DNA from 4 places in the Mesorhizobium sp. B3-1-6 genome. Region 3 is predicted to be linked to each of the others. Evidence: riboswitches for the same ligand, from Rfam matches in the RefSeq annotation. Region 3 holds a riboswitch; each other region holds the start of a gene.

Evidence for each region. A riboswitch is a leader RNA that binds a small molecule or an ion and turns the genes downstream of it on or off. The one in region 3 is predicted to bind cobalamin.
Region 1: it holds a riboswitch for cobalamin, as region 3 does, so the genes downstream of both, FJ414_RS13840 (CbtB domain-containing protein) here and FJ414_RS10690 (DUF1636 family protein) in region 3, are expected to answer to the same signal.
Region 2: it holds a riboswitch for cobalamin, as region 3 does, so the genes downstream of both, FJ414_RS02795 (DUF1636 family protein) here and FJ414_RS10690 (DUF1636 family protein) in region 3, are expected to answer to the same signal.
Region 4: it holds a riboswitch for cobalamin, as region 3 does, so the genes downstream of both, bluB (5,6-dimethylbenzimidazole synthase) here and FJ414_RS10690 (DUF1636 family protein) in region 3, are expected to answer to the same signal.

What each region holds. Positions count from the first base shown of each region.
Region 1 is NZ_VFTM01000013.1:90,021-97,480, reverse strand. It holds gene FJ414_RS13880 (YkvA family protein) at 108-488, opposite strand; gene FJ414_RS13875 (hypothetical protein) at 548-730, opposite strand; gene FJ414_RS13870 (hypothetical protein) at 977-1,126, shown strand; gene FJ414_RS13865 (hypothetical protein) at 1,170-1,505, opposite strand; gene FJ414_RS13860 (GNAT family N-acetyltransferase) at 1,642-2,544, opposite strand; gene FJ414_RS13855 (DMT family transporter) at 2,589-3,083, opposite strand; gene FJ414_RS13850 (hypothetical protein) at 3,149-3,733, opposite strand; gene FJ414_RS13845 (CbtA family protein) at 3,785-4,525, opposite strand; gene FJ414_RS13840 (CbtB domain-containing protein) at 4,689-4,898, opposite strand; adenosylcobalamin (AdoCbl) riboswitch at 4,899-5,042, opposite strand; gene FJ414_RS13835 (histidine phosphatase family protein) at 5,128-5,700, shown strand; gene FJ414_RS13830 (PilZ domain-containing protein) at 5,850-6,122, shown strand; gene FJ414_RS13825 (MAPEG family protein) at 6,146-6,559, opposite strand; gene FJ414_RS13820 (SRPBCC family protein) at 6,621-7,106, opposite strand; gene FJ414_RS13815 (metalloregulator ArsR/SmtB family transcription factor) at 7,103-7,420, opposite strand.
Region 2 is NZ_VFTM01000002.1:97,828-105,287, reverse strand. It holds gene FJ414_RS02805 (ABC transporter substrate-binding protein) at 1-201, opposite strand, end outside; gene FJ414_RS02800 (ABC transporter ATP-binding protein) at 234-1,022, opposite strand; gene FJ414_RS02795 (DUF1636 family protein) at 1,019-1,402, opposite strand; cobalamin riboswitch at 1,598-1,804, opposite strand; gene FJ414_RS02790 (efflux RND transporter periplasmic adaptor subunit) at 2,139-3,296, shown strand; gene FJ414_RS02785 (FAD-dependent monooxygenase) at 3,293-4,867, shown strand; gene FJ414_RS02780 (efflux RND transporter permease subunit) at 4,984-7,460, shown strand, end outside.
Region 3 is NZ_VFTM01000009.1:157,050-164,509, reverse strand. It holds gene FJ414_RS10720 (NADH-quinone oxidoreductase subunit D) at 1-1,156, opposite strand, end outside; gene FJ414_RS10715 (four helix bundle protein) at 1,223-1,600, opposite strand; gene FJ414_RS10710 (NADH-quinone oxidoreductase subunit C) at 1,635-2,237, opposite strand; gene FJ414_RS10705 (NADH-quinone oxidoreductase subunit B) at 2,242-2,823, opposite strand; gene FJ414_RS10700 (NADH-quinone oxidoreductase subunit A) at 2,814-3,179, opposite strand; gene FJ414_RS10695 (winged helix-turn-helix domain-containing protein) at 3,512-4,711, shown strand; cobalamin riboswitch at 4,741-4,944, shown strand; gene FJ414_RS10690 (DUF1636 family protein) at 4,984-5,409, shown strand; gene cobW (cobalamin biosynthesis protein CobW) at 5,412-6,449, shown strand; gene FJ414_RS10680 (cobaltochelatase subunit CobN) at 6,468-7,460, shown strand, end outside.
Region 4 is NZ_VFTM01000036.1:14,070-21,529, forward strand. It holds gene FJ414_RS26160 (TetR/AcrR family transcriptional regulator) at 1-203, shown strand, start outside; gene FJ414_RS26165 (hypothetical protein) at 424-1,407, shown strand; partial or broken gene FJ414_RS31925 (transposase) at 1,581-1,931, shown strand; gene FJ414_RS26175 (IS3 family transposase) at 1,904-2,728, shown strand; gene bluB (5,6-dimethylbenzimidazole synthase) at 2,766-3,497, opposite strand; cobalamin riboswitch at 3,540-3,717, opposite strand; gene FJ414_RS26185 (histone deacetylase family protein) at 3,832-4,758, shown strand; gene FJ414_RS26190 (exodeoxyribonuclease VII small subunit) at 4,762-5,013, shown strand; gene FJ414_RS26195 (DUF2277 domain-containing protein) at 5,070-5,336, shown strand; gene FJ414_RS26200 (pirin family protein) at 5,346-6,266, shown strand; gene dxs (1-deoxy-D-xylulose-5-phosphate synthase) at 6,388-7,460, shown strand, end outside.

The sequences.
Region 1 (7,460 bases), on a different contig from region 3:
CACGCGCTCGTCCAGCATGGCCCTGATTTGCATAAATTACAAGGGACAGCTAATTTAGCTGCCGAGTGAGATTCCGCCGGCATGCGCGGCTGCGCTGGCTGAAGGATCTAGGCCGGCTTCGGCCAGAACAGCCAGGCGAGGGCCAACGCCGCAAGCACCCAGAGCGCGATCATGGAGGCGAGCCCGACCTTGCTCACCGGCTTCTCGCGTCGCGCGGCCTCATCGCGGAATTCCTGCATCAGATCGGACGGGACCAGCTTGACCGCGAGCATGATGCCGACAGGCACGATCAGCAGGTCGTCCAGGTAACCGATGATCGGGATGAAATCCGGGATAAGATCGATGGGGCTCAGCGCGTAGGCCGCGACTGCGCCCGCGGCGGCTTTTGCATACCAGGGCACACGCGGATCGCGGGCGGCGATCCAGAGCGCAACCACATCGCGCTTGATCTTGCGCGCCCACCGCTTCGCGGTATCGAGTATCGACATGCCGCTTATATATGGGTGCGCGGGTCTTCAGGCCATTTGGTGGTCGATGGCTCGGCCTCTCAGGCGCAGTCCTTCAACTCGACAACCTCGACGCCGAGGCGGAAGGCCTGGCCATCGGCATAGGAGCGCGCATATTGCTCGGCTTCGAAGGGAAAGATGAGCGTCGTGCCATAGGCGGTGACGCGCACCGTCCACTTCTGGCCCCTGACGAGTTCAACGCCGTGAAGCTTCGCCGTAACCATCTCACCCTCCTCAGATCCGGCACTTCGGCGACATCCGCATAACGTCGCCAAAGTCATTTGAATACAAATAATCCGACCTAATCGTGTCGTTGCGGTCTCGATTCCGATATTGGGTCGTTTACGTCCGTGAAATGGTTCACCGACAGCGGCGCTTTTTTGCGGATGGGCCGCGAGCGGGCTGGATGGCCTGCCTGGAACCGCGACGGCCCCAGGCGGGTTAGGTTCTTGGCTCACAAGGAGACCGCCATGATCCGCAAGCTGAAATCCGGCGAATACAGGCTCTATTCGCGCAAAATCGATCCGAGAACCGGCAAGCGCCGCAATCTAGGCACCTTCAAGTCGCGCGAAGCGGCGGAAAAGCACGAACGCGAAGTGCAGTATTTCAAGCGCCATTAGACCGGTCCATCGTCCCACGACAGAATCGCGGCTCGGCCCCGGCTCACCCATGCGGTCGCGGCGGGGTGCGTGGGCGAGGGTGGCCCGGCACGTTCGAGCCGATATGGTCGAGGTCGCAACGTCGCGTCACCATCTCGACCGACCGGGTGTCGACGGTCACGCGCCCCAGAACCTGCACGGTCGTGCGTCCGAGATCCTCGTCGACATGCACGACCTCGCCCTCGAGTCTGAACTTGTCGCCAGCCTTGGCATTGGGCTCGACCATCGAATATTTATGGCTGTCGCCGTCGAGCCTCAGCATCACGCGGTTCTCGTTGCGTTCGACCACGGTGGCGATGACAGCCACCCTGTCGCCTATTTCCACTGTCGGCCGTGTCATCGCGGCCTCCTTTCCGCCTCGGCGATACCTGGCCGACGCAGCCGGCTGGCGCCACGCTGTGTGCCGGCAGCCGCTGAAATAAACGGCAAAACAAGCATTTGGTTGCCGCCGGCCGCCTTCAGCCGCGGGCGGCCGATCACATGAAGCCGGGATTTCGCGGCAGGTACTGCGTCCAGTCGCCATAGCCGGGCGATGCCATCAGCAGCATCGGGAAGGTGATGCGCATGCCTTGATCGATCGCGAGGCCGAGCGCGCTCCCGCATGTGCCCGGCAGGAAGGCCGATACCTTCTCGGCCGAGCGATCCGCCGCCAACAGCAACGCCGTTGCAAAGGCATCGCGAACGATATCGGGCCGCGTCACCGCCAGGGGGCCGATATGCCCGCCGGCGTTGGTGTATCCGTAGCCGACCGCATCGCCGCCAGCAAAGAGCAGGACGCCTGTTGTCGACGGATCGGTGAGCAGGTAGCGATGATGCTTCACTCGCGAGGCGCCCAGGGCACGGGCGTCGATCTCGGCAAGTTTCTCCATCGTCGCGGCGCTGTCGTCCATTTCGACGGCGCGCAACGGCGGTCGAGCCAATGCCTTGGTCACCCGTTCGCGCGCGGCGCTGAGAAGGTAGATCGGCGTTTTGGGAAACAAGCCGTGCCGCATGTAAAGCCCCTGCGACACACGATTGAAGGTGAATGTTATGAGTGCCTTGTGGGCTGCGCCTGATGCGCGGGCATGCTCCATGGTCCGTTCCAGCAGCGTGTTTCCGATGCCGCGGCCTTGTCGGCCAGGATCGACGAACAACTGGGCGAGGAACCAGATATCGCCGCATACCCAGCTCCAGGCGAAGCCGGCAATGTCCCCGTCGTCTTCCGCCACCCACAGGCCGCCGGGGTCGTCCTCGAGCGAAAACAGCTGGAAGTTGGGAGGGCTCGTCGCCGCCATCGGGCCAAAGCCGTGCCGAGTGGTAAGCTCGTTGATGCTGGCCACCACCAGCGCATCGGTCGCCACGAGATCATCGGCGCGAGCAGGTCTGTAAACGAGCGACATTGAACAACCTCAGCCACAGAGCGTGAGCCGCAACGCCGATCGTATCAGTTGTCCATGCCTGCCGTCTCGGGCGCCATCAGCAAGCATCGTCCGGGGTCCGAGGCCGCGTTGACCCCCGGCGTTTGCCCACCGATGGCAAGCACGATGCCGGCAAGCGCCAGCGCCACGCCCAGCGCCTGCCAGCGGCTGATGGTTTCGCCGAGCACGAGATAGCCGAGCGCCAGGGCGAAAGGCGAGGTGAGCGAGAAGAGCAGCGCCGTGATGCGCGGGCCGACCGAATAGATGGTGGCGAAATAGGTCGAGCTGGCAATGCTGATGCCGGCGAAGCTCGATCCGGCAAGCAGCCAGAACTCCCTCGCTCCGATCGTGTGCCAGCCGCCGATCGCCAACGACACCGAGCCGGTCATCACGAAGGTTGCGAGCATCTGCCAGCGGGCAAGCTGGAGCAGGGGAACGCCGCCCTTGAGCTCGCTCAGGAACATGGAGCTCAGCGCGCTGCATAAGGCGGCGGTGACGGCGAAGGCTTCGGGGGCGAACATGGCTGGCGGCTGCGAATCCGGGAACCGGACAATTGCCGATGCTTACGCCTGCGCGCAGCGCTCGGCTAGGCCGCGCGGGCGCGCGGCGTGCCGAAGATGGACCATGCGGCGGCGACGAGCGCCGCTATCGTGGCAAGCAGCACGCAGAGGCTCGGCAGGTGGAAGACCATGTCGCGCCATCTGGGCTCGACGACGGCGCCGGTGCTGAAAGATTCGCCGCTATACTGGCACAGGATCCACGACGCGCCGCTGCGCACCATGTCGGCGTCGATATCGGAGATCAGTGCTTTCGCGTTGCGTTCGGCTGAGGGCATCGTCGCCATATGGGTGAGCAGCGCCTTGGCGGTGGCGAGGTAGGCGTGGCTGCATTCGTTGAAGGGGCTCTCCTCGTCGGCGAGGCTTCCCGGCATCAGGCCCCACAGGCAATAGGTGTATTGCAGATTGCCGTGATTGTAGAGCCGCCGGAAGGTCGGGTCGGTCGCGGTCTGGTGCTGGGCGAGCTCGATGATCTCGCCGCGATAGCGGGCGATCACGGCCATCTGGCCGTGTGTCAGGCTCGGGATCTGGATGCCGGGAGGAGGCGGGGCGAAGGATCCGCTATGCGCTTCGGCGGGTGCTGCCGCCGTCATGATCGAAAGGGCGGTCGCCAAAAAGAAAATGGCCACCAGGGCAAGGAACCGTGGCGGCCGACACATCGGATTTCAGGCGAAGCGGCGGGCAGGGCTGCGCTGGTCGCGCGCCGCGACCACGCGCTCGGCAATCGCGCCGAAGCCGAGCCCGACGACGGTCCATAGCACAAGCTGGATGCCGAGCGAGGCGACGCGGAACTGCCACAGCACCGTCGCCGAGAAGGTCTCCGGTACTTCGTTGATGTCGGGCAGGGCTGCCTTCACCAGTGCGAAGACGACGAGGAAGGCCAGCCCAGCCACGATCGAGGCGTTCCAGGCGCCGAGCCGGGTCCACAGCCGCTGCGCCAGGCCGACCGCCGCCACCATCGCCGCGATCGAGACCACGATCATGATGAAGAACAATTCCGTGCGGTAGCCGATGGTCTCGGCATTGCCGACCGCGGGCGGGTTGGCCGGATATTTGAGGCCGGGGACCACGATCACGGCTAGGAAGCCGAGCAGCGCGATCAGCGCCGAGGTGCCGCGCGGTCCGAGCGAGCCCAGCCGGCCATAGGCATAGGCGAAGACCAGCGAGAACAGCCCGCCAAGCGCGGCGCCATAGACCAGCACGCCGGTTGCCAGGCCGATGCCGGCCTGCGTGGCGCGGCTGACCATCTCGGGCTCCGGCGCCCCGCCGGCGGCCTGGGCCTGTTGTTCCTCGAAGGCGATCGCCTTGTCGACCTGCGGCTCGCCATAGACGCGGGCGAAGGCGAACGCCAGAATCCCGGCGACCAGCCCGACAAGCATGCCGCGCAGCAAAAGTTTTCCAACCATGTCACTAATCCCTCTAAGCAATTCCAGGAAAAGTGCGTAGCGGTTTTTCCGTCCGGAATTGCGTTAAGCCAACCAAGCAATTCCAGGAAAAGTGCGTAGCGGCTTTCCGCCCGGAATTGCGTTAGATCAGAATCGAAAGCGGGTTCAGCGATGCTGAACCGCTTTAGTGGCAGGGGAAGCCGAGCAGGTGGCGGCCGTCATGCACGAATTCGTGCACATAGGTGCCGCGGAGCAGCGACGTCGCGCCTTCTTCCGCCCCGACGAAATAGATCGCCAGCATCAACAGCAGGCCGGCGAAGATGGCCCACGGCAGAAGCTCGCGAACCGGAATCGCAACCGGACCGTAGCTGGGGGCGAAGGTGGTGTCGGACATATTGACCTCCCGTGGGATACTGCGTCCCGTTGATCGAACAATGCTGCGGAATAAGGCCTGACTTTCGGCTGGTGCCGATCACAGTGGCGCGACCGTGCCGGACTCGCACCGGCTTCCAATCCCGTATAGCGCTAAAACACTTGTCAGCACTTCGTTCGCCTGTCAACGACATGTAATGGCCAACACGGCTTCGCGCGGCCGAAATTTTACTGGACCACGGAGTTTTGGGATGCTCGCCCGCCTGACGATGATCGCAAGCGGCGCGACGCAGGCCACGCGCAAGGGTCGTTTTCCGAGTGACGAGGCGCCGGAGCCGCGAGCCTTCGAGCGTGCCGGCGCGCTGGCCGCTTCGCTGCGCCGCGCCGACCGCGTCTGGACGAGTCCGGCGCTGGCCGCGCGGCAGACGGCCGAGGCGCTCGGCCTCGAGGCGACGGTCGAGCCGCTGCTTGCCGAGCAGGATTTCGGGCGCTGGGCCGGCAAAGGCTTCGAGGAGGTGCAGGCAGAAGATCCGGAAGGCATGGCGGCCTGGTTCGCCGATGCGGAAGCGGCGCCCCATGGCGGCGAATCGCTTGCCGCCGTCGCCCGGCGCGGCGCCGCGCTGATGGAGCGCCTGGCTTCCGAGAGCGGTCATACCATCGCGCTCACGCACGCCCTGCCGATCCGCGCGGCCATGGTGCATGTTCTGGGCGCGCCGCTTTCCTCGGTCTGGAAGATCGACATCGAGCCGCTGTCGCTCACCGAGTTCCGCGGCGACGGCCGCCGCTGGGTCCTGCACGCGAGCGGGGTCATCGTCTCTGGTTGAACCCTCTGGGCATGAGAGATCCCGATGAACGCGGTCGGCCTATGAAGCTGCCGTTCCGCGTTTCAGTGATCGCTAACGGAACGGAAACGCCTCGCTGCTATGGTGCTGCCCCATGGCGAGGAGAGCCTTGCCTGAGGAGCCCGCCGGATATGGCCAATTTTCCCGAGACCGAGCGCCGTCTACATGCGCGCGAATTCGTGCTCAAGGAAGCCACGATCATCACCGCCGGCGTCAGGATCGGCTGCTCGGTCAGAAACCAGCACGAGCAAGGTGCGGAATTGCGCGTCGGCGCCGATGTGGAGATCCCGGACCGCTTCCTGCTCGAGGTCCCGGCCGACGATACGGCCTATCGCGCTTTGGTGCGGTGGCGGCGCAACGACCGCGTCGGCGTGGCGCTCTACAGCAACGCGCCGAAGGACTGATGCGCGGCCGAAGCGAAAGCTGCTCAGCGAAGCGCCGCCCACCCCGTCACGAGGATGAGAACAAGCGTGACCAGCGCGCCCGAGACATAGAGGATCGTCCTGACGCTGCCGCCCTTGGCGGCGTTTCCCCCACGCAGGTAGATGACCATGTGTACGAGGCGTATCGCCAGGTGAACCCAGACAAGCACGGCGAGCGTCACCGGGCCGACGCCGACCATCATCGCCAGCATCACGGGCACGGCGAAAGGGGCCAGCGCCTCGACCGAATTCATGTGGACGCGGTCGATCCGGTAGAGCCGGTTGTCGTCGTCCGCCGGGACGACCGGACCCGAAAGCTTGCCCGCAAATCCCTTGGACGAGCCGGAATAGACCGCCAGCGCCACCGACAGGAGACAGAGCGCAAGCACGCCGAGCGTGCTCAGCCAATAAGCTTCCATTTTCCGCGCTCCTTCCAATGGCTGTCGTGCGGGCCAAGCCCTTCGGTACCGGGTAGTGCTGTCAGGCTGCCCGGGAAAAGAGGTCCTGGAACCGCTGCAGGTAGAGCGGCCAGCCCTGATCGCTGTCGACTCCGCCGCGCACGCTTTCCCAGCCTTGGCCATGCCGCTCGATATGGCGATGCTCGATTTCGACGCGGGTGCGGTTTTCCGCCTCGGCCGTGAAGCGGACTTCCCACTCGCTTGTGCGGGTGAGGTCGGTTTCGATCTGCCAGCGCGGGCTGATGTCCCAGCTCAGAAGCAGCCGGTTCGGCGGATCGTAGGCCAGCACACGGGCGAAGCGGCACTCTGAGCCATCGACGCCACGGTCGTAGACGTGGCCGCCGACCCGCTGCTCGAAGATCGTTTCCGCGATCGGGACGGCGAGCAGATTGTGCTCGCGCGGTTTGATGCTGCCGAAATCCTCGGTGAACACTTTGAAGGCGCGTGCGATCGGCGCCGCGACGACGACGGAATGTTTCACGGGCGCGGGTGCCGGCTGCTTGATCATGTTTCGTCCTCCGTCGGTTGCTCGACAAGCCGCGCGTAAGCCGCGAGCGTCTTCACCCAGAACTGGTCGATCTCCGCCCGGAAAGCCGCGAGGCCGTCCGGGTCGATACGGTAGATGCGTTCCTTGCCCGAGCGCGTGTCGGCCACCAGCCCGGCATCCTTGAGAACCTTCAGATGCTGCGAGACCGCCGGCCGCGTCACGGGCAGTGCATTGGCGAGCCCGCTGACCGAGCTGGGGCGGTCGACCAGCAGTTCGAAGATCGTGCGTCGCGTCGGATCGCCGAGCGCTGTCCAGTATTTCGCGTTAGTGGTCACTAACGCGAAAGCTAGGGCGGCGCGTCTGTCCTGTCAACCC
Region 2 (7,460 bases), on a different contig from region 3:
GGTGATGCCGGTAAGCCCGACGATCGACGGCTGCAGCTTCAGCGCGAAGGCCATTTCGGCCATGTTGAGGTCCTGGATGACGGCGCGTTTTGGCGGTGCATCGAAAGTGAGCGCCTTGCCGCAGCTGTCGACGGTGACCGGGAAGGCGAAGGCGGCCGAGGCGAGAAGCGAGAAGGCAAACGACAAAGCGAGGCGTTTCACGGGATGGTGCTCCTTGTTTGGGTTGGGCAGGTTCAGGATGGCGAGGAAGCGCGCGTGGGCAGCTCGAAGACGGTGAGCTCGCGGTCCTCGGTCGGGTGCCGCAGGCGCAGCACGTCGATGCCGAAAACCTCGCGGATATGCGGCTGCGCCAGCGCCTCGCGCGGCGGTGCCAGCGCGTGCAGCCGGGCGTTGCTCATCACCGCGACGTTGGTGGCGAAGGGCGCCACCAAGGCGAGATCGTGCAGCACGGCGACCACGGTCATGCTGAATTCGGCCACCAGTTCGAGCAGTTCTGCGCGGGCGCGCGGGTCAAGGTGGTTGGTCGGCTCGTCGAGGAACAGGATCTTCGGCTCTTGCGCGATGGCACGGGCGAGCTGCGCGCGCTGGCGCTCGCCGCCGGAGAGCGAGCCGATGCTGCGCGCGAGCAGTGGCAAGAGCCCGGTCCGGCGCAGTGCTTCGACGACGATGTCGCGGTCGTCGTGCCGGCGCCTCAGGCCGGCATGCGGGACGCGGCCAAGCTCGACATAGTCGATGAGCGCCAGCCGTGGATCCGGCTGGTCCGTCTGGCCGACCACGGCGATGCTGAGCGCCCGCTCGGCGGCGGTGATCCTGTCCAGCCGGCGGCCGGCCAGGCGAACCTCGCCGTGGCTCGGCGACAACGCCCCGCACAACATGCGCAGCAGGGTCGTCTTGCCGGCGCCGTTCGGGCCGATGATGGCGAGGCGCTCACCCGCCGCCAGCGACAGGCTGACATCCTCGACCAGCGTCCGGCCGTTTGCCGTGGCGCCCAGATCGCGGGCTTCAAGCAGGGGCACGCTCACCGGACTTGCTCCCTGGCCTTACCCGCGGCGGGGATGCGCGCCAGTATCTTGCCGGCGAGCCTTGCCGGGCGCTGGCCGGAATTGCACCAACCGTCGGGCAGCGAGGCATAGAGCCTGGCAAATTCGACCAGCGCGCCGGCGTCGGTGCCCCTGTCGATGGAACCGAAGAGATAGGTGGCTTTGCCTTGCGCCATGAAGGCCACGGTGAGCGGCCGCGCGCAACCCGCCATGCAGTCGATGGTCTCGATGGCAAAGGAAGGCGCCGGCTGCAAGGAAAGCCTGGAGCGCAGGTCGGCGCACAAACCCTCGCCGGACCTCAGCCCAGTCACGGTATCGCGGCACAAAGAACAGACGATGATGCGATGGCTCGAGCGTTTCACCGTTTCACGGAAACGGCGAACCGCTCTATCTCTTTGTTTTGACACAATTCCAGACGGAAAACCGCTACACACTTTTCCTGAAATTGCTCTCGAGGCGTCCAACATTTCCGTCACTTTCCAAAATGGCGACGGAAGGATGCTGGACGAGCCGGCCGACAAGACCGGTGCTCGCGTCTCCTCCCGGCACACCCCGTCCGGTCAACTCATGTCGATGGCAGGTCTCCTGGCTCGCGGGTCGTTGCGCCATCCGCCTTCCCAGCCTTGCCGGCCAGTGGCGTTTCGGATGGAGCTCGCCGCTCACAGTTGCGGGGGCAGCCACGGGTTCAATCCAGACCGGATCTCACCGTGTTCCCTTTTCACCCCTCGCCTTGCGGCTCGGGGACCATGACGCAGCCATCGTAGGTTGTCCGCGCGCGAGTCGCAACGGCTTCTGCGCGCGTTCATCACCGCGTGAAGCGACCTGCCTGGAGAAATGCATTCGTGGTTCGATTCTCGTTATGATATGTAATAACGTTACATACCAACGAATGCGTAGCAGTCAATCCCTCCTCGCGCCGTCTCACCCAAACATCGGAAAATTTTCAGAAACCGTTCGGGATTTGCCGGAGCCGAAATCGCAAAAAGATCGGGCTGGCTAAGGACAGGTTGCAACGCCTCGATCCCCTGCCAGCCAACGCAGTTTTCCCGGCCGCCGCGTCCTCCCAAGCGCGGCCGCAACCTTGGGCATGGAGACAACATGATTGCCGCACGTTTTCACAACAGTCCTCTTGGGCACAACAAGCCGCTCAGGCGCCGCCTTGTCGCCGGCTCCATCGCCGCGCTCGCTTGCGGTGCCGTGATGGTCTGGCACGGCGCCAGAAGCGAAGCATCGAACGTCGCGCCGGGCACGCCCGAAACCAAGCTGGTCAAGGCAGTTTCGGTCTCGCCGGAACCCGTCGCGGATAACCGCGTCGCCATCGGCGAGATCAAGCCGAGGCTGGAGAGCGATCTCGGTCTTCGCGTTTCCGGCAAGCTCATCCGGCGCACCGCCGAAGTCGGCGCCACGGTGAAGAAGGGCGAGGTGCTCGCCCGGGTCGACGACCAGGATTATCGAAACCGGCTGGCCAGCGCGGAAGCCGATGTGACAGCGGCCGAGGCCGTGCTGGTGGAAGCCAGCGCCGCCGAAGCGCGTATCAGCGTGCTGCTCGCCAAGGGTTTCACGACACGCGCCAACCATGACGCGACGCTAAAGAATCTGCGCTCGGCCGAGGCCAAGCTGAAATCGGCGAACATCGCCTTCGCGATGGCCAAGGACCAGCTCGGTTACACCGAGCTCCGGGCCGAATTCGACGGCATCGTCACCGCCACCGGCGCCGAGGCCGGCCAATCGGTCAATGTTGGGCAGATGGTGGTACGCGTCGCCGATCCGGAGAGCCGCGACGCGGTGTTCTCTATCGCGGAAGCAGCCTTTACCAGCGCCCGGCGCGGTCGAAAGATACCCACCGTCACCGTCTCGCTGCTCAGCAATCCGGCAGTCTCGACCGCCGGCACTGTGCGCGAGATAGCGCCGATGGCCGACGCCGCCACCCGCACCTTCCAGGTGAAGGTTTCGCTCGAGAATGCGCCTGACGAGATGCGCTTCGGCGCAAGTGTCGCCGGCCGCGTCGAGATCGCCGGCGCGCCTGTCGTGCTGCTGCCGGGCAGCGCGCTGTTCGACAAGGAAGGCAAGCCCGCCGTCTGGGTGGTGTCGGCCTCGTCGGCTGTCGAGCTCAAGCCGGTCACCATCGCCCGCTACGAGACCGACCGCGTAGTCGTCAGTGCCGGGCTCACCAAGGGCGACCGGGTCGTCACTGCCGGCGTTAACCGGCTGCGGGAACACGAAAAAGTCCGTATCGTTGAGGGAGAAGGAAAATGACCATGTCAAAGACCAAGGTCCTCATCGCCGGCGCCGGCCCGACCGGGCTGACGCTCGCGCTCTGGTTGACCAAGCTCGGCGTTCCGGTGCGCATCTTCGACAAGGCCGCCGCTCCCGGCGAAACCTCGCGCGCGCTGGCCGTCCAGGCGCGCACGCTGGAATTCCACCGCCAGATCGGCATCGTCGACGACGTGCTTGCAGCGGGCGTGAAGATCGAACAGCTCACCGTGCACACGCCGGCAGGCGTCGCCGCGAGACTCCCGCTCGCCGATTTCGGCCGCGGCATCAGCCCCTATTCCTTCGCCTTCGCGCTGCCGCAGGACATCCACGAGCGCGTGCTGATCACGCATCTGGAGCGCGCCGGCGTCGAGGTGGAGCGCGGCACGGAGCTCATCGCTTTCCAGGACAAGGGCCACGCGGTCATCGCGACGCTGAGCAAGGAAGGCCAGACGGAAACCGTCGTCGCCGACTACCTCGCCGGTTGCGACGGAGCCCACAGCACAGTGCGCCACGGGCTGAATATCGGCTTTCCTGGCGGCGCCTACGAACAGTCCTTCTACGTCGTCGACGTGAAAGGCCGTGGCGACATCACCCGCAACGGCATGGACACGACCATCAGCACCTACGGTTTTGCCATCGTCATGCCGGTCCGGCAGTCGGGTTCGATCCGGCTGATCGGCATCGTGCCGAAGGCGCATGAGGCGGACGAGACGATCAGCTTCGAGGCGATACGCGCCGACGTCGAGCGCGACACCGGCGTAACGGTCGACGAGGTCAACTGGTTCTCGACCTACCGGGTCCATCATCGCGTCGCCGAGAATTTTCGCGTCGGCCGTGTGTTCCTCTGCGGCGACGCTGGCCACATTCACAGCCCGGCCGGCGGACAGGGGATGAACACCGGCATGGGCGATGCGGTGAACCTTGCCTGGAAGCTCGCTGCCGTCGTCCAGGGCCGCGCCGATCCGCGCCTGCTCGACAGCTATGAGCCGGAGCGCATCGCCTTCGCCCACAGACTGATCGAGAGCACGGACCAGGCGTTCCGCATCGCCACCAGCCGCTCGCGGCTCGTCGGCCTGTTCCGGCGCTATCTGATGCCGAATATCCTGAACATCGCGCTGCACACGTCATACGGCTCGCGCGCCTTCTTCGGCGTCATCTCGCAGGCGGCGATCCAGTACCGCGCCGGCCCGATCAGCTCGGGCACAGCGGGAAAGGTCAGCGGCGGCGACCGCCTGCCCTATGTGCCGATGCCAAGCAGCGACAATTTCGAGCCGCTGCGCTCGCTGGACTGGCAGGTGCATGTCTATGGCGAGGTCAATGCGGAATTCCGGGCCATGCTGGCATCGACCGGCATTCCGGTTCACGGCTTCGCCTGGTCGGAAACCGCCGCGAAAGCCGCCTTGCAGCGCGACGCCGCCTATCTGGTGAGGCCGGACGGGCATGTCGCGCTCGCCTCGCCGGTGCAGGAGGCGGCGAGCTTCCAGCGCTACCTCGCCGGCCTCGCCATCAAACCAAGGACGTCCGAGCGGGCGCCATACCGCGTACCGGGCACCATGCACAGCCTGGCCTGACTTGCCGCGGCGCCCGCCAAATGGCGGGCGCTGACCGGACCCAAACCATCACTTGTTTTCGCCAGCCGGCAGAAGCCGGCGGAACGCGCCTTCGCGCGCTGAGAGGGCTTTGCATCATGACCAGCTTCAATCTTTCCGAATGGGCGCTGCGCCACCGCAGCTTCATCGTCTACCTGATGATCGCGGCCGCACTCGCCGGCCTCTACGCCTATCGCGGTCTCGGCCGCGAGGAGGACCCGCCCTTCACCATCAAGACCATGGTGGTGAAGACGATGTGGCCAGGCGCCAGCACCAGCGACACGGTCGAACAGATCACCGACCGCATCGAGAAGAAGCTCGAGGAACTGCCCGATCTCGACTACGTCAAGAGCTACACCAAGCCGGGCGAATCCGTCGTCTTCGTCAACCTGAAGGACACTGTTGCCGGCGACCAGGTGCAGCCGCTCTGGTATCAGGTGCGCAAGAAGCTGGACGACATCAAGCCGACGCTGCCGTCGGGGGTGCAGGGCCCGTTCTTCAACGACGAGTTCGGCGACACCTATTCGCTGATCTACGCGCTCACCTCCGGCAGCCTCAGCCATCGCGAGCTGAAGGATATGGCGACCAGCCTGCGCGCCGGGCTGCTCACGGTGAAGGACGTCGCCAAGGTCGACCTGATCGGCCAGCAGGACGAGAAGATCTATCTCGAATTCTCGACCCAGAAGGTGGCGGCGCTCGGCCTCGACGTCGGCACGCTGACGCAGGCGTTGCAGGCGCAGAACGCGCTGACGCCGAGCGGCACGGTCGACGCCGGTCCCGAGCGCATCGCCATCCGCGTGTCCGGTTCCTTCACGTCGGAAGAGAGCCTGAAGGCGATCAACTTCTACGCCAACGGCCATTACTTCCGGTTGGGCGACGTCGCCGAGGTCAAGCGCGCCGATTCCGACCCGCCGCAGCCGATGTTCCGCTTCAACGGCAAGCCAGCGGTCGGCATCGCCGTCTCGATGACGGCAGGCGGCGACGCGCTGGCATTGGGCGAAAACGTCAAGGAGAAGATGCATGAGATGGAGGCCGAGCTGCCGCTCGGCGCCGAGCTCGGCATGGTCGCGGACCAGTCGCATGTCGTGGAAGAATCCGTCGGCGAATTCACCAAGAGCCTCGGCGAAGCGATCGCCATCGTGCTTGCCGTGTCACTGCTGGCGCTTGGCTGGCGCCCCGGCGTCGTCGTGGCGGTTGCCATCCCGCTGGTGCTGGCGATCACCTTCGTCACCATGCAGTATTTCGGCATATCGCTGCAGCGTATCTCGCTCGGCGCGCTGATCATCGCGCTCGGCCTACTGGTCGACGATGCGATGATCGCGGTCGAGATGATGATCGCCCGCATGGAGGAAGGCTACGACAAGATCTCGGCCGCCACCTATGCCTATACCTCGACTGCCTTCCCGATGCTGACCGGCACGGTGGTGACGATCGCCGGCTTCGTGCCGGTCGGCTTCGCCAAGAGCGGCGCCGGCGAATACTGCTTCTCGCTGTTTGCGGTCGTCGCCATCGCGCTCGTCGTCTCCTGGGTCGTCGCGGTGCTGTTCACGCCGCTAACCGGCGTCTTCATTCTGCCGGACCGCATCAAGGGACACGGCGGCAGCCACCAGCCGTCGCGCATTGCCCGTGGCTTCCAGGTGCTGCTCGAAACCGCGATGCGGGCGAAGTGGCTGGTGCTGTCGGCGACCGCCGGGCTGTTCGCGCTCTCGGTCGTTGCCATGGGCTTCGTCGGCCAGGAGTTCTTCCCGAAGTCGGACCGGCCGGAGGTCATGCTCGATCTCACACTGCCGCGCACCGCCTCGATCAAGGCGACGGACGCGGTCGTCGAGCGCGTCGAGAAGCTGCTCGCTTCCGATACTGACATCGACCATTGGAGCTTCTATGTCGGCCAGGGCGCGGTGCGCTTCTACCTGCCGCTCGACGCGCAGCTGGCCAACGACTTTTTCGCCCAGGCGGTGGTGGTGACCAAGGGCCATGCCGTGCGCCAGGCGGTCATCGACCGGCTGGAGAAGGAGCTGTCGACCGGCTTCGACGACGTCATGGCCCGCGTCACGCCGCTGGAACTTGGCCCGCCGGTCGGCTGGCCGCTGAAGTTCCGTGTCAGCGGTCCAGACCCGGACAAGACGCGGAGTCTCGCGCAGCAGTTCGCGCAGGTGCTCGGCAGCGACGCAGCGGTCCGCAACATCAACTACGACTGGAACGAGCCGGCCAAGGTCATCAAGGTCGAGGTCGACCAGGACCGGGCGCGTGCGCTGGGCATCTCCTCGCAGCAGCTGTCGGAGACGATCAACGCGATCCTGTCCGGCTCGAAGATCACCGAGATGCGTGACGACACCTATCTCGTCGACATCGTCGCCCGCGCCGTGGATTCGGAACGCGCCAGCATCGACACGCTGCGCGGCCTGACGATCAGCGCCTCCGGCGGACGGCGCGTGCCGCTCGAACAGGTGGCGAAGCTCAGCTACCAGACCGAGCCGCCGCTGATCTGGCGTCGAGGCCGCCTGCCGACCGTGACCGTGCAGGCCGACGTCGCGACGGGCGAGAACGCCACCATCGTGTCGAAGCGGCTGGAGAA
Region 3 (7,460 bases):
AGCCAAGCACGGCGGTGACGTCGGCCAGCATGTGGCCGCGGCACAGGAAGTCCATGGCCTGCAGATGCGCGAAACCGGGCGCGCGCAGCTTGCAGCGATAGGGCTTGTTGGTGCCGTCGGAGACCATGTAGACGCCGAACTCGCCCTTCGGCGCCTCGACGGCCGCATACACCTCGCCGGCCGGCACGCGATAGCCCTCGGTGTAGAGCTTGAAGTGGTGGATGAGCGCTTCCATCGATCGCTTCATCGCCTGGCGCTTGGGCGGCACCACCTTGCCGTCGAGGTTCGACACCGGGCCGGCGCTTTCCTTGCCGAGCAGGAGATCGACGCACTGGCGCATGATCCTGGCCGACTGACGCATCTCTTCCATGCGCACCAGGTAACGGTCGTAGCAATCGCCGTTCTTGCCGATCGGGATGTCGAAATCCATCTCGGAATAGCATTCATAGGGCTGCGACTTGCGCAGGTCCCAGGCGGCGCCCGAGCCGCGCACCATCACGCCCGAAAAGCCCCAGGCCCAGGCGTCGGCCAGCGAGACGATGCCGATATCGACATTGCGCTGCTTGAAGATGCGGTTGCCGGTCAAAAGCGCATCGAGATCGTCGATCGACTTCAGGAACGGATCGATCCACTTGCCGATATCCTCGACCAGCTTCTGCGGCAGGTCCTGGTGCACGCCGCCCGGCCGGAAATAGGCCGCATGCATGCGCGAGCCCGAGGCGCGCTCGTAGAAAACCATCAGCTTTTCGCGCTCGACGAAGCCCCACAGCGGCGGGGTCAGCGCGCCGACGTCCATCGCCTGCGTCGTCACATTCAAGATGTGCGACATGATGCGGCCCATCTCGGAATAGAGCACGCGGATCAACTGACCGCGCTTCGGCACCTCGATGCCGAGCAGCCGCTCGGCGGCCAAAGCGAAGGCATGCTCCTGGTTCATCGGCGCGCAATAGTCGAGCCGGTCGAGATAAGGCACGGCCTGCAGATAGGTCTTGGCCTCGATCAGCTTTTCGGTGCCGCGGTGAAGCAGCCCGATATGCGGATCGACGCGGTCGACCACCTCGCCGTCCAGTTCCAGCACCAGCCGCAAAACGCCATGCGCCGCAGGGTGCTGCGGACCGAAGTTGATGTTGAAGTTGCGGACGGAGGTTTCAGCCATTGTGGCGCCTCTGGCGAAGAGTCAGTAGTGAGTAGTGAGTAGTGATCATCAATCTCAATGCCTGCTTCATTCCGCCTGCTTGGCCTGCACGGTTCTGATCAGAGATCGCGTCATTTTTCCGATCTCTTCGCACCGCAGTAGCAGTTCAGTCTCGTTATCTCTTGCCAGCATACCGATCCGGCACGCCAGCAATATGTGCGTCTCCAGTTCCTTCAACGAACCCTGTGCCATGCGCAGAAATTGAACGAAAGAACCTCTATTCTCACGACCGTACCCTTCAGCGATATTCGCGGCGATAGATACCGCCGAGCGGCGCATCTGGGAGGTCATTCCATAGATCTCGTCTCTCGGAAAACCTTTGGTGACGCGGTAACAATCCTCGGCAAGGACCATCGCCGGTTGCCACACCACCAAGTCGCGATAAGATTCGATCTTTTTTCCCAATTCCTTCCCTACTGACTACTCACTACTTCCCTATTCACTGTTTCGCCTTCTCATCCCCCGGAAGGACGTAGTCCGTCCCTTCCCAAGGAGAAAGAAAATCAAAATTGCGGAATTCCTGCTTGAGCTCGACCGGCTCGTAGATGACCCGCTTGGCCTCGTCGTCGTAACGAACCTCGACGAAGCCGGTCAGCGGGAAATCCTTGCGCAGCGGATGGCCCTCGAAACCATAGTCGGTGAGAATGCGGCGCAGGTCTGGATGGCCCGAAAACAGCACGCCGTAAAGGTCGTAGGTCTCGCGCTCGAACCAGTCGGCACCGGGATAGACGCCGGTCAGCGACGGCACCAGCGTTTCCTCGTCCGCCTGGACCTTGAGCCGGATGCGCACATTCTGCTTCGGCGACAATAGGTGATAGACGACGTCGAAGCGCCTGGCGCGCGACGGGTAGTCCGCTCCGCAGACGTCGATGATCGAGATGAACTGGCAGCGTGGATCGTCGCGCAGGAAGGTCGCTACCTCGATCAGATTGCCCGGTTCAACCGAAACCGTCAGTTCGCCATAGGCAAGCACGGCTTCGCCGATGCGGCCGGAGAGCTTCTCGCCGAGATAAGTGGAGAGTTCGTTCAACGCCTGGGTCATCGGCTCACCGTTCGATCGTGCCGGTGCGGCGGATCTTCTTCTGCAGAAGGAGAATGCCGTAGAGCAGCGCTTCCGCGCTCGGCGGGCAGCCGGGCACATAGATGTCGACCGGCACGACGCGGTCGCAGCCGCGCACCACCGAATAGGAATAGTGATAATAGCCGCCGCCATTGGCGCAGGAGCCCATCGAGATGACGTAGCGCGGCTCCGGCATCTGGTCGTAGACCTTGCGCAGCGCCGGGGCCATCTTGTTGGTCAGCGTGCCGGCGACGATCATGATGTCGGACTGGCGCGGCGACGCGCGCGGCGCGACGCCGAAGCGCTCCGAGTCATAGCGCGGCATCGAGGTGTGTATCATCTCGACCGCGCAGCAGGCGAGGCCGAAGGTCATGAACATCAGCGAGCCGCTGCGCGCCCAGGTGATCAGCGCTTCGGTCGAGGTGACAAGGAAACCCTTGTCGGCCAGTTCATTGTTGATTTCGAGGAAGAAGGGATCGTCCTCCCCCACCGGCCTGCCGGTGTTGGGGTCGATGATGCCCTTGGGCTTCGGCGCGACGAGGGTGCCTGAACTGTCGTTCAATCCCATTCCAGCGCTCCTTTTTTCCATTCATAGGCAAAGCCGATGGTCAGCACCGCCAGGAACACCATCATCGACCAGAAGCCGAGCATGCCGACCTTGGAGAAGGAGACCGCCCACGGGAACAGGAAGGCGACCTCGAGATCGAAGATGATGAACAGAATCGACACCAGGTAGAAGCGGATGTCGAATTTCATACGGGCGTCGTCAAACGAGTTGAAGCCGCATTCATAGGCGGAAAGCTTCTCCGGGTCGGGATTGCGGTAGGCCACCAGGAACGGCGCTATGAGCAGCGCAAGGCCGACGACCAGCGCCACGGCGATGAACAGGACGATCGGCAGATATGAACTCAGGAGTGCGCTCATGCGGCGGCTTTCCTTAGGCGGGCAGTTCACTTTGATTACAGCAACGAACTCTAATGCGGAAGCGTGACAGTTTAACCGCTGAACCGTTTTAAGAGGCCCATGCTGCAACGCGGCGAGGGTTAGCGCAGCGGTTTCGGTGACGCAAGTCAAACCTTGTTCAATTCGCGGCCCTGGACGCCTTATCGGAAGAAACTGGTCCGATCCGCTCCTGTTTGATTTCCTTCGCTTTTTACTCCACTTTTCTCTCCTGACATATCTCCCGCCATTTGCCTGCTAGCATGGCCGGAATCACCGGCTAAAAATCCGGCAAATGATCAGGGCAAGGCGCCTCGATGAAGGACAAGATTTCGCTGGCCATGGCGAGGCGCATTGCGCTCGGAGCACAGGGGTTCAACGACCCTAGGCCCGGCGGCGTTCCGGATCGCCGCCACCTTGCGCGCGTGCTTTCACGAACCGGCCTGTTGCAGATCGATTCCGTCAGCGCTGTGGTGCGCGCTCATTATATGCCGCTCTATTCTCGCCTCGGCCCCTACCCGCTTGCGCTGCTCGACAACGCCGCGGTCACCCGCAAGCGCGCGGTCTTTGAGTATTGGGCGCATGAGGCGTCGTTCCTGCCTGTCGAAACCTACCCTTTGATGCGCTGGCGCATGCTGCGCGCCGAGCAGGGCGACGAGATGTATCTCGGCCTGGCGAAATGGGGCCGGGAGCGCAAGGCGATGATCGACGAGATCTATGCGCAGGTCGCCGAACGCGGCCCGATCGCCGCGTCCGACATCGAAGGCCACAAGGGCAATGGCGGCTGGTGGGGCTGGAGCGAGGCCAAGCACGCTTTCGAATGGCTGTTCTGGGCCGGACGCATCACCACTGCCTACCGGCGCGGCTTCGAACGCTATTACGACCTGCCCGAGCGCGTTTTGCCGCAGGCCGTGCTCGACCTGCCGGTACCCTCGGTCGAGGACGCGCATCGCGAATTGCTGCGCATCTCGGCCCGCGCCCATGGCATCGCCACCTATGGCGACCTTCGCGACTATTTTCGTCTCGCGCCGGGCGATACGAAAGACCGCATCGAGGAACTGGTCGAAGCGGGCGAACTGCTGCCTGTGAAGGTCGAGAGCTGGGACAAGACCGCCTATCTCCACAAGGACGCCCGCTTTCCACGCCGGATAGAGGCCCGCGCCCTGCTCGCCCCCTTCGATCCCGTCGTCTTCGAGCGCACCCGGACGGAAAAACTCTTCGGCTTCCGCTACCGTATCGAGATCTACACGCCGGCCGAAAAGCGCCAATACGGCTACTACGTGCTGCCCTTCCTGCTTGGTGACCGCATCGTCGCCCGTGTCGATCTGCGAGCCGATCGGCCGGCCAGCGTGCTGCGCGTCCATGCTGCCTATGCCGAAACCGGTGCTCCCGCCGAAACGGCGGCCCAACTCTTCGACGAACTGCAGCAAATGCAGGGCTGGCTCGGCCTGGGAGCGATCGAAGTGACGCCGGCCGGCGACCTCGGGCCGGCGCTGGCCGACATCGCGGTGTCGTAGCCGTGCGTTGACAGGCACCCGGCCGTAAGCCTAAATCCGCCGCAGACGGTCTTCTCCCGGCAAAGGGAGGAGCCAAGAGGGAATGCGGTGCGGGCCAACGCCCAAATCCGCGGCTGTCCCCGCAACTGTAAGCGACGAGCCCCGGCCGAAAACCACTGGGATGTTCCCGGGAAGGCGGCCTTCAAGGCGACGACTCGCGAGCCAGGAGACCTGCCGTCTGAGACTTTAAGTATCCGAATGCCCGGCGGGTTTTCCGGGCAAGGAGCCTGGTTTTGGATCGTAACGGCAGTTTCCCGGCAAATAGTGCGGATATTTCGTCCGAGCCCGACGCGCTGGCCGGCGTGACCGTCATCGTCTGCTCCTCCTGCCGCGACGAAACCGGCTCGGACGCACATCCGCGTGCCGGCGCGCTGCTGGCCGAGGACACGCGCCGGGCTGCCTCCGGCGAAAACATCAACATCCGCACCGTCGAATGCCTCGGCAATTGCAAGCGCCGGCTGAGCGCCGCGCTGCTGCGCGACGGCTGCTGGAGCTATGTCTTCGGCGATCTGACCCCGACCAGCGGCGCCGACCTCATCGCCGGCGCAAAGCTCTTCGCCATCTCGACCGACGGCCTGATCCCCTGGCGCGGCCGGCCCGATTCCCTCAAGCGCGGCCTGGTTGCCCGCATTCCTCCCCTCGACATGCTGAAGGACTGACCATGAACGCTTCCGTTTCTCGTGTTCCCTGCACCGTCGTCACCGGCTTCCTCGGCGCCGGCAAGACGACGCTGATCCGCAACCTGCTCGAGAACGCCAAGGGCAAGCGGCTGGCGATCATCGTCAACGAGTTCGGTGATGTCGGCATCGACGGCGAGATACTGAAAGGCTGCGGCGTCGACACATGCCCGGAGGAAAACATCGTCGAGCTCGCCAATGGCTGCATCTGCTGCACCGTGGCCGACGATTTCGTGCCGGCGCTCGACCAGATCCTGTCGCTCAACCCCAAGGTCGACCACATCCTGATCGAGACCTCCGGCCTCGCTCTGCCGAAGCCGCTGGTCCAGGCCTTCCAGTGGCCGACGGTCAAGAGCCGCGTCACGGTCGACGGGGTCGTCGCCGTTGTTGATGGCCCGGCGCTGGCCGACGGCCGCGTCGCTTCCGACATGGATGCCCTGCAGGCCCAGCGCGCCGCGGACGTGACGCTCGACCATGACGATCCGGTCGAAGAGGTATTCGAGGACCAGATTGCCTGCGCCGACCTGATCATCCTGTCGAAGAGCGACCTGATGGATGCGGCCGGATCGCAGCGCGCCAACGCCGTCATCGGCAAGCACGTCGCGCGCGCCGTGAAGATCGTTCCGACCGCGCAAGGCAAGGTCGACCCGTCGGTGCTGCTCGGTCTCGGCCTCGCCGTCGAGGACGACATCGAGAACCGCAAGACCCATCACGACGACGAGCTCGACCATGAGCACGACGATTTCGATTCCTTCGTCATCGACATCCCTTCGGTCGCCAACCCCGATGAGCTGGCCGAGCGCGTCGCCCTTGCCGCCGAGCAGGAAAACGTGCTGCGCGTCAAAGGCTTCGTCGAGGTCGGTGGCAAGCCGATGCGGCTCCTGCTCCAGGCTGTCGGCCCGCGCGTCAATCATTATTACGACCGCGCCTGGACGGCCGAGGACGACCGCCGTTCGCGGCTCGTCGTCATCGGCCTCAAGGGGCTGAACCGCCCGGCGATCGAGCGTATCCTCGCCGGCTGAGGCAAAGACCAAAAAGCGATGCATATCCTCACCACGACATCCGCTTCGCTCGACGATCTCGCCGAGCCGGTCGACCTCAGGCAGACGCCTGCGGATGTGGTGGCCCTGTCCTTCACCGACAGCGACCTCGCCGGTCTGGCCGCCGCCTGGAAGGCCGATGCCGCGCGGCTGCCCGCGATGCGGCTTGCGGCGCTGCGCGACCTTCGCCACCCGATGTCGGTGGATCTTTGGATCGACAGCGTCGCCCGCCACGCCAAGGTCGTCCTGGTGCGCATCCTCGGCGGCTATGAGTGGTGGCGCTATGGCTGCGACCAGCTCGCCGCGGTCGCGCGCGAGCGCGGCATCAAGCTGGCGCTGCTGCCCGGTGAAAGCCATGACGAGGACCAGCGGCTGATCGAAGGCTCGACCCTGCCGCGCGCCGAGCTCGACGCCCTGCTCGGCTATTTCCGCGAAGGCGGGCCGGCCAATATGGCGGCGCTGGTGCAAAGGCTGGCAAGGCTTGCTGGGGCTGAGGCGGCCGTGGTTGATGCGGTCAGTGTGCCGAAGGCGGGGTACTATCGGCCGGGAGTTGGTGTCGTCGAGAAGTCGAACGTTTCAAGGGTCGGCATTCCTTCGCACCCCCCTCTGTCCTGCCGGACATCTCCCCCGCAAGGGGGGAGATCAGCCGTCACCCAAGCCGGCTTTATCTCTGCTTCGTCAAATATCGAGCTAGCTGAAACATCTACAGTTGGCGAAACCGTCGACCACAGAGCAATCTCCCCCCTTGCGGGGGAGATGTCCGGCAGGACAGAGGGGGGTGTGACGGAACTCGGCGTCGACAATTTCGCAGTCGTCCCCATCCTCTTCTACCGTTCCATGCTGCTTGCCGCAGACATCGCGCCGATCGACGCATTGGCCGAGGCATTACATTCGCAAGGCATGGCCCCGGTGCCGATCTTCGTTTCCAGCCTCAAGGATCCGGCGTCTCTCGCCTTCGTCGAAAACGCGATCGCCTCGCTGAATCCCGCCGCC
Region 4 (7,460 bases), on a different contig from region 3:
TGACGAAGCTGCAGGACGAGGGGGTGGTCGTTCCAGAGCTTGATCCCGAGACGACCTCACGGCTGATCAATGGCGCCAGCAGCCAGGCCGCGCAGCGCATCGCCAATTCGAACGATCCCGAAGCGACGTCGAAGAAGGCGATCGCGGCGTTCAAGCAACTGCTCGAAGGCTTGCGCAAGAGGGTTGACGGCACGCTTGGGTAACCAAGCCACCGGGTTGTGCACCGCTTTCCGGCCGACGCAACCCCGCCGCGATTGACAATCAATGGGGCGAGCGCATCCTCCACCGCCAACTCTTACAGCGCCGCGCGTTCTTTGAACGCGCAAAGGACGCTGTAAAAACTTTGATTCAGCGCATGACCCTTCTCCGAAAATCGATTCCGATTTTCGGGATCATGCGCGGGGGGGTGTGGAGAGTCGGGGCATGTGGGACTTCAGCATCGCCAGGTCGGTGTCCATCATGATGCGGACATGGCCGTTCATCGTCTTTCGCATGATCGTCTATTTCGGCATCACGGTCGCCTACATCATGGCGACCGGCACGGGCGCCAGCGTCGGCTACGGCGTCGGCCACATCTCGACCGATCCCGACGGGCCGATGTCCTTCGCGCTCTGGGGCGGCGTGGTCGGCTTCGGCGTCGTGTCGATCGCCGTCTACTGGATCCGCGAATACATCCTCTACGTGCTGAAGGCGGGCCATATCGCCGTCATGGTGCATCTGATCGACGGCCACGATGTCCCTGACGGCCAGAACCAGATCGCCTATGCCAAGGAAGTGGTCACCCAGCGTTTCGCCGAGGCCAACATCCTTTTCGTCGTCGACCAACTGGTCAAGGGCGCCATCCGCGCCATCACCGGCCTGATCGGCGGGATAGCCGCCTTCCTGCCGATCCCGGGCCTGAGCGGCATCGTCAGCTTCATCAACACCGTCATCCGTATCTCGCTGACCTATGTCGACGAGATCATCCTCGGCTACAACATCCGCATCAATTCGAACTTGCCCTTCGAGACGGCCAGGCAAGGTGTCGTCCTCTACGCCCAGAACGGCAAGCACATGGTCAAGAACGCCGTCTGGCTGGCGGCGATCATGTGGGGCGTGTCCTTCGTCATCTTCCTGTTGATGCTGGCGCCCGCGGCCGCGATCCTCTGGGTCATGCCGGGTCAGCTTGCCGGCTGGGCTTTCGTGCTGGCCATCGTCTTTGCCTGGGCCTTCAAGGCGGCCTTCATCGAGCCCTTCGCCATTGCCTCGCTGATGCAGGTTTATTTCGAAGCCATCGAGGGCCAGGTGCCCAATCCCGAATGGGACCACCGGCTGGCCGAGGCCTCGTCCAAGTTCAGGGAACTGCGCGACAAGGCGCTGGGCTCCTTCGGCGGCGGCTCGCGCTGGGATACGCCCCGGGCCGCTTGATCAGGATTTTGAAGGACCGCCTAAAGCGCGTCGCGTCGAAACGGATTCACGCGACGCGCTTTAGGTCGTTGCTTGATGCATGTCGTTGACGCAAAACTGGAGTGCGCCCCTGGGGGTGGACAGATTGGCTTGATGAATTGACCAGGCTTGCCGGGTTTCCGAAAGTGGAGCCGATGGCAAAACATCGCACTCACAGTATGGAATTCAAACGGCAGGTCGCGCAGGAGTTTCTCTCGGGCGAGACGCTCTACAGTCTGGCAAAGCGCCACGACGTGTCACGCACCTTGCTGCGGATTTGAGTACGCAAGTATGAGCAAGGCGCGTTCGACGATGAGGCTCAGGCCGCCGACCTTGTCCAGGAATACGAGGCGCGGATTGCTGCCCTCGAGCGCCTGGTTGGCAAACAGGCGCTGGAGCTGGAGTTTCTAAAGGGGGCTCTGAAAAGAACACCACGGCCGAGAAGCGGAACCACATCCGTCATTACCGGCCCGCTGGTATCTCCGTCGCCGAAGGATGCCGGCTGATGGGGATCGCACGCTCTACCTACTATGACGGCCCCGAAAAGCCTGTCGATGACACCTCGATCGTGGAGGCCATGTTTGCCATTTGCGATGAGTTTGAATTTTACGGCTATCGTCGCGTTGGTGCCGCGCTGCGCCAGCAGGGCCTGGTCATCAACCACAAGAAGATCAGGCGGTTAATGCGTCAACACGGCCTGCATCCGAAGATCCGCCGTAGGTTCGTCGCGACCACAGACGGCAATCATGACGGCCCGATCTTCCCGAACCTGGCCAAGGATATCGTACCGACCGGCCCCCATCAGCTCTGGGTTTGCGACATCACTTACGTCGCGCTGCCAACCCGCTGCATCTACGTCGCGGTCGTCCTCGATGCCTGGTCACGGTTGATCGTCGGTTATGCCATCAGTCGCAGCATCGACGCGCGTCTGACGGTTGCAGCTTTGAAGGCAGCGATAGAGCGTCGCCGGCCACCACGGGGCTGCGTCCATCATTCCGACCGCGGCTCCCAATACGCAGCTCAGGCATATCGGGATGCACTGGCTGGCGCTGAACTCGCCGGCTCGATGGGCCGCAAAGGCAATCCCTATGACAACGCCAGGGCCGAAAGCCTTATGAAGACGCTGAAGGTCGAAGCGGTCTATCCGATGGCCTATGAAACATTGGAAGACGTCACCGAACACCTTCCCCGCCTCATAGAGGAGGTTTACAACACCCGCAGACTTCATTCAGCGCTCGGTTATCTGAGCCCGCAGCAGTTCGAGGATCAACACATCCGGCAGACTGGCAAAACAGCGGCCTGATCATTGTCCACCCGCAGGGGCGCACTCCAAACCGAGGTCACTTTTGCGCGACATGCATTAGCCTTGCGATCGCCGATTTGAGCGGCGCCTCGCCAGCGCCGCGAAAAGTCTCGCTCATCACCAGTTCCGGCAGCGGCAGGCGCTTGCCCCAGCCATGCGCCTCGAGATCGGGCTTCGGCGCGAAGGCTGAGACGCGGCCGACGCAGAGATAAGCGATCGGCGTCACATGTTCCGGGATCGACAAGAGCTGCTTCAGCGCTTCCGTCTCGATGATGCTGACCCAGCCGACGCCGACACCCTCGGCCCGCGCCGCCAGCCAGAAATTCTGCACCGCGCAGACGGTGCTGTAGAGGTCCATCTCCGGATTGTGCCAGCGCCCGAGCGGCGAATCCTTCGACCGCTGCCGGTCGCAGGTGATGCACAGATTGAGCGCGCTTTCGCAGATGCCCTCGAGCTTAAGCTTTCGGTACAGCGCCTGCCGTTCCGCCTCGATCGCCGGCAGTTCCTGCTCGCGCGCGGCGAGGAACAGGTCGCGCACCTGCCGACGCCTTGCTGCATCGCGGATGACGATGAAATTCCACGGCTGCATGTAGCCGACCGACGGCGCATGATGCGCGGCGGTGATCAGCCGCGCCAACACGCTGTCATCGAGGTCGTCGGGGGCAAAATGGCTGCGCACGTCACGCCTGGTGAACATCGCCCGATAGACCGCGTCGCGCGCCAATTGGTCAAAGTCGTCGCCGCTCGCGGCGATCGCTGCTGCCGTCATCGCTTTTCCCCTTGCGACAAGCAATTTCCCGCCTGACCAAGCGGAAAACCATGTCTGCCGGGCCGGTCTTCTGGCTCGGGATCCTCCCGCATCCGGCGCCTTCCCGTCATCGACAGTGGCTTTGCCGGCGCGGTCCCCCTCACAGCGTTGGGCACGCCACGGAGTTCAACCGTGTTCCCGATTCTCCCGCGTCACGGGCACCAGGCAGCGAAGAACCTTACCGCGAAGCTTGCGCCGCGCCAATGGCGCCAGCGACACGGGCTGGCGCAATTTTCCCCAGCCATTCGGCTTTCAAACATGGTCATCCGCGCCGCCGGTGCCTAGATTAGGCGCCATGACCACCCGTCTCTACACGCACCCGATCTTTCTGGAACACCTCACGCCGCCCGGCCATCCCGAGCGGCCTGACCGCCTGCGCGCCATCGAACGCGTGCTCGACGACGAGGCTTTTTCGGCGCTCGACCGCGTCAAGGCGCCCGAAGGCGACGAGAAAACGATCCTCTATGCGCATCCCGAGGATTTCGTCGAGCGCGTGCGCGCGGCGATCCCTGAGAGCGGCATCGTCTCGATCGACGCCGATACCAGCGCCAGCCCGAAAAGCTGGCAGGCCGTGGTGACGGCGATCGGCGGCGCCAACGCGGCGGTGGACGACGTCTTCGAGGGCCGTGCCGCCAACGTCTTCGTCGCTGCCCGTCCGCCGGGTCACCACGCCGAAAAGACCACCGCGATGGGCTTCTGCCTGTTCAACACGGCCGCGATCGCCGCCCGCTACGCGCAGAAGAAGCATCATGCCGAGCGCGTCGCCATCGTCGACTGGGACGTCCACCACGGCAACGGCACACAGGACATTTTTTGGGACGACCCGTCGGTGCTCTATTGCTCGACGCACCAGATGCCGCTTTACCCCGGTACCGGAGCGAAAAGCGAAACCGGCGCCGGCAACATCGTCAATGCGCCGCTCGCGCCGCAGACCGGCAGCGACCTGTTCCGCGACGCCTTCCTGTCGCGTGTGCTGCCCTCGATCGATGCGTTCGCGCCGGACCTGATCATCATTTCCGCCGGTTTCGACGCGCACCACCGCGATCCGCTCGCCGAGATCAACCTGACCGAGGACGATTTCGACTGGGCGACCGGGCAATTGATGGAGCGCGCCGGCCGCCACAGCTCCAACAGGCTCGTCAGCCTGCTGGAAGGCGGCTACGATCTGCAGGGACTGGCATTTTCAGTCGCCGCCCATGTCGGGCGGCTGATGAAGGGATAGGCTATGGCATTGGAAGGCAATGAGGACGTCAAGGCGATGAGCTTCGAACAGGCGCTCGACGCGCTGGAGAAGATCGTCGATGATCTTGAGCGCGGCGACGTCCCGCTCGACCAATCGATCAAGATTTACGAGCGCGGCGAAGCGCTGAAGGCGCATTGCGACCGGCTGCTGAAAGCGGCCGAGGACAAGGTCGAGAAGATCAGGCTGTCGCGCGACGGCAAACCGGTTGGAACGGAGCCGCTCGACGCAGAGTAACGACGCAGAGTAATTGGACGACGGTGGGCAAAGAAAGCAGGTAAGGAGTTCAAGCTATGTGCCGCAACATCAAGACCCTGGCCAATTTCGAGCCGCCGGCGACCAATGACGAAGTGCATGACGCAGCGCTGCAATTCGTGCGCAAGCTGAGCGGCTCGACCAAGCCCTCCAAGCGCAACGAGCATGCCTTCCACCATGCGGTCGAGGCGATCACAGCTGTCGCGCGCGAATTGATCGATTCGCTCGAAACCAACCAGGAGCCGCGCAACCGCGAGGAAGAAGCTGCCAAGGCCAAGGCCAGGTCTGCGCTGCGTTTCGCCTGAGGATCCGACATGAGCTTCTTTCCGGGAAACGATCCTGAACCGGGCGATGCCTTCGCCTGCGACCAGATCGAACTGATGGTCGTCCCCAACGCCAAGGACATTGGCGGCTTCGAGGTGCGCCGCGCCTTGCCGACGGCAAAACGCCGTCTGGTCGGGCCGTTCATCTTCTTCGACCGCATGGGGCCAGCGATCCTGCGCGCCGGCCATGCGCTCGACGTGCGCCCGCATCCGCATATCGGGCTTTCCACCGTCACCTACCTGTTCGACGGCAAGATCAGGCATCGCGACTCGCTCGGCACTGAAATGGTGATCGCGCCGGGCGACGTGAATTTGATGACCGCCGGGCTCGGTATCGTCCATTCCGAGCGCACGCCGGAGGAGTTGCGCGGCGCACCGATGTCGGTCTCCGGCCTGCAGACCTGGCTGGCGCTGCCCGACGGCAAGGAGGAAATTGCCCCGGTGTTCGCGAACACGTCGGTGGCCCGCTTGCCGCAGATCGATGCCGAGGGCGTCAGCGGCCGCGTCGTCATCGGCGAATTCTCAGGCCTGCGCTCGCCCGTGGCGACCGCTTCGGACACGCTTTACGCCGATCTCAGGCTGGCGGCGGGCGCGAGCGTGAAGATCCCGGCCGATGCCGAGGAGCGCGCCATCTACACGCTGGAGGGCGACGTGTCGATCGCCGGCGATATTTTCCCGGCCGAGCGGCTCCTGGTGTTCAAGCCGGGCGAGGAGATCGTCGTTTCCTCCGAGCGCGGCGCGCATTTCATGCTGTTCGGCGGCGCTTCGCTGGGCTCCAAGCGCTATATCTGGTGGAATTTCGTGTCGTCCTCGAAGGAACGCATCGAGCAGGCCAAGCAGGAATGGAAGACAGGTCGCTTCGATATCGTTCCCGGCGATGAAGAAGAGTTCATCCCGCTGCCGGAGAATTAGGGTCCGCTTGCGCGTCACTGGCGCGCATTTACATTCGTCCGCCGGCGGCCTATTCCGCGCATGATTATGGCGCAATCTGCTGATAGTGCCGTGTTCGATCGATAAGGCAGGACGCGCCCGAGTGAAGCCAGATACGCCGCTGCTCGACAAGGTCCGCATTCCGGCGGATTTGCGGACGCTCGATGAGGGCGCGCTGCCGCAATTTGCCGCGGAACTGCGCGCCGAGCTCATCGACGCCGTCTCGCAGACCGGCGGCCATCTCGGTGCCGGCCTCGGCGTCGTCGAACTGACGGTTGCGCTGCACTATATCTTCAACACCCCGGCAGACCGGCTGATCTGGGACGTCGGCCACCAGGCCTATCCGCACAAGATCCTGACCGGCCGCCGCGACCGCATCCGCACGCTGCGCCAGGAGGGCGGCCTCTCCGGTTTCACCCGGCGCGCTGAGAGCGAATACGACCCGTTCGGCGCCGCGCATTCCTCGACCTCGATTTCGGCCGGCCTCGGCATGGCCATGGGCCGCGACCTATCGGACGGCCGCAACAATGTGATTTCCGTCATCGGCGACGGCTCGATGTCGGCCGGCATGGCCTTCGAGGCGCTGAACAATGCCGGCGCGCTCGACGCCCGGCTGATCGTCATCCTCAACGACAACGACATGTCGATCGCGCCGCCGACCGGCGCCATGAGCGCCTATCTGGCCAGGCTCGCCTCCGGCAAGGCCTATCTCGGCCTGCGCGATTTCGGCAAGAAGCTGACATCCTATCTCGGCAAGCGCGCCGACCGCGCCATCACCCGGGCGGTCGAGCATGCGCGCGGCTACGTCACCGGCGGCACCCTGTTCGAAGAACTCGGCTTCTATCACATCGGCCCCATCGACGGGCACAATCTCGAACATCTGATCCCGGTGCTGAAGAACGTGCGCGACAACGGCAAAGGCCCGGTTCTGGTCCATGTCGTGACCCAGAAGGGCAAGGGCTACGCGCCGGCGGAGGCCGCGGCCGACAAATATCACGGCGTCAACAAGTTCGACGTCATCACCGGCGCGCAGGCCAAGGCGCCGGCCAACGCCCCCGCCTACACCAAGGTGTTCGCCGAAAGCCTGATCCAGGAAGCACGTGAGGACGACCGTATCGTCGCCATCACCGCCGCCATGCCGGGCGGCACCGGCCTCGACCTGTTCGGCGAGGTGTT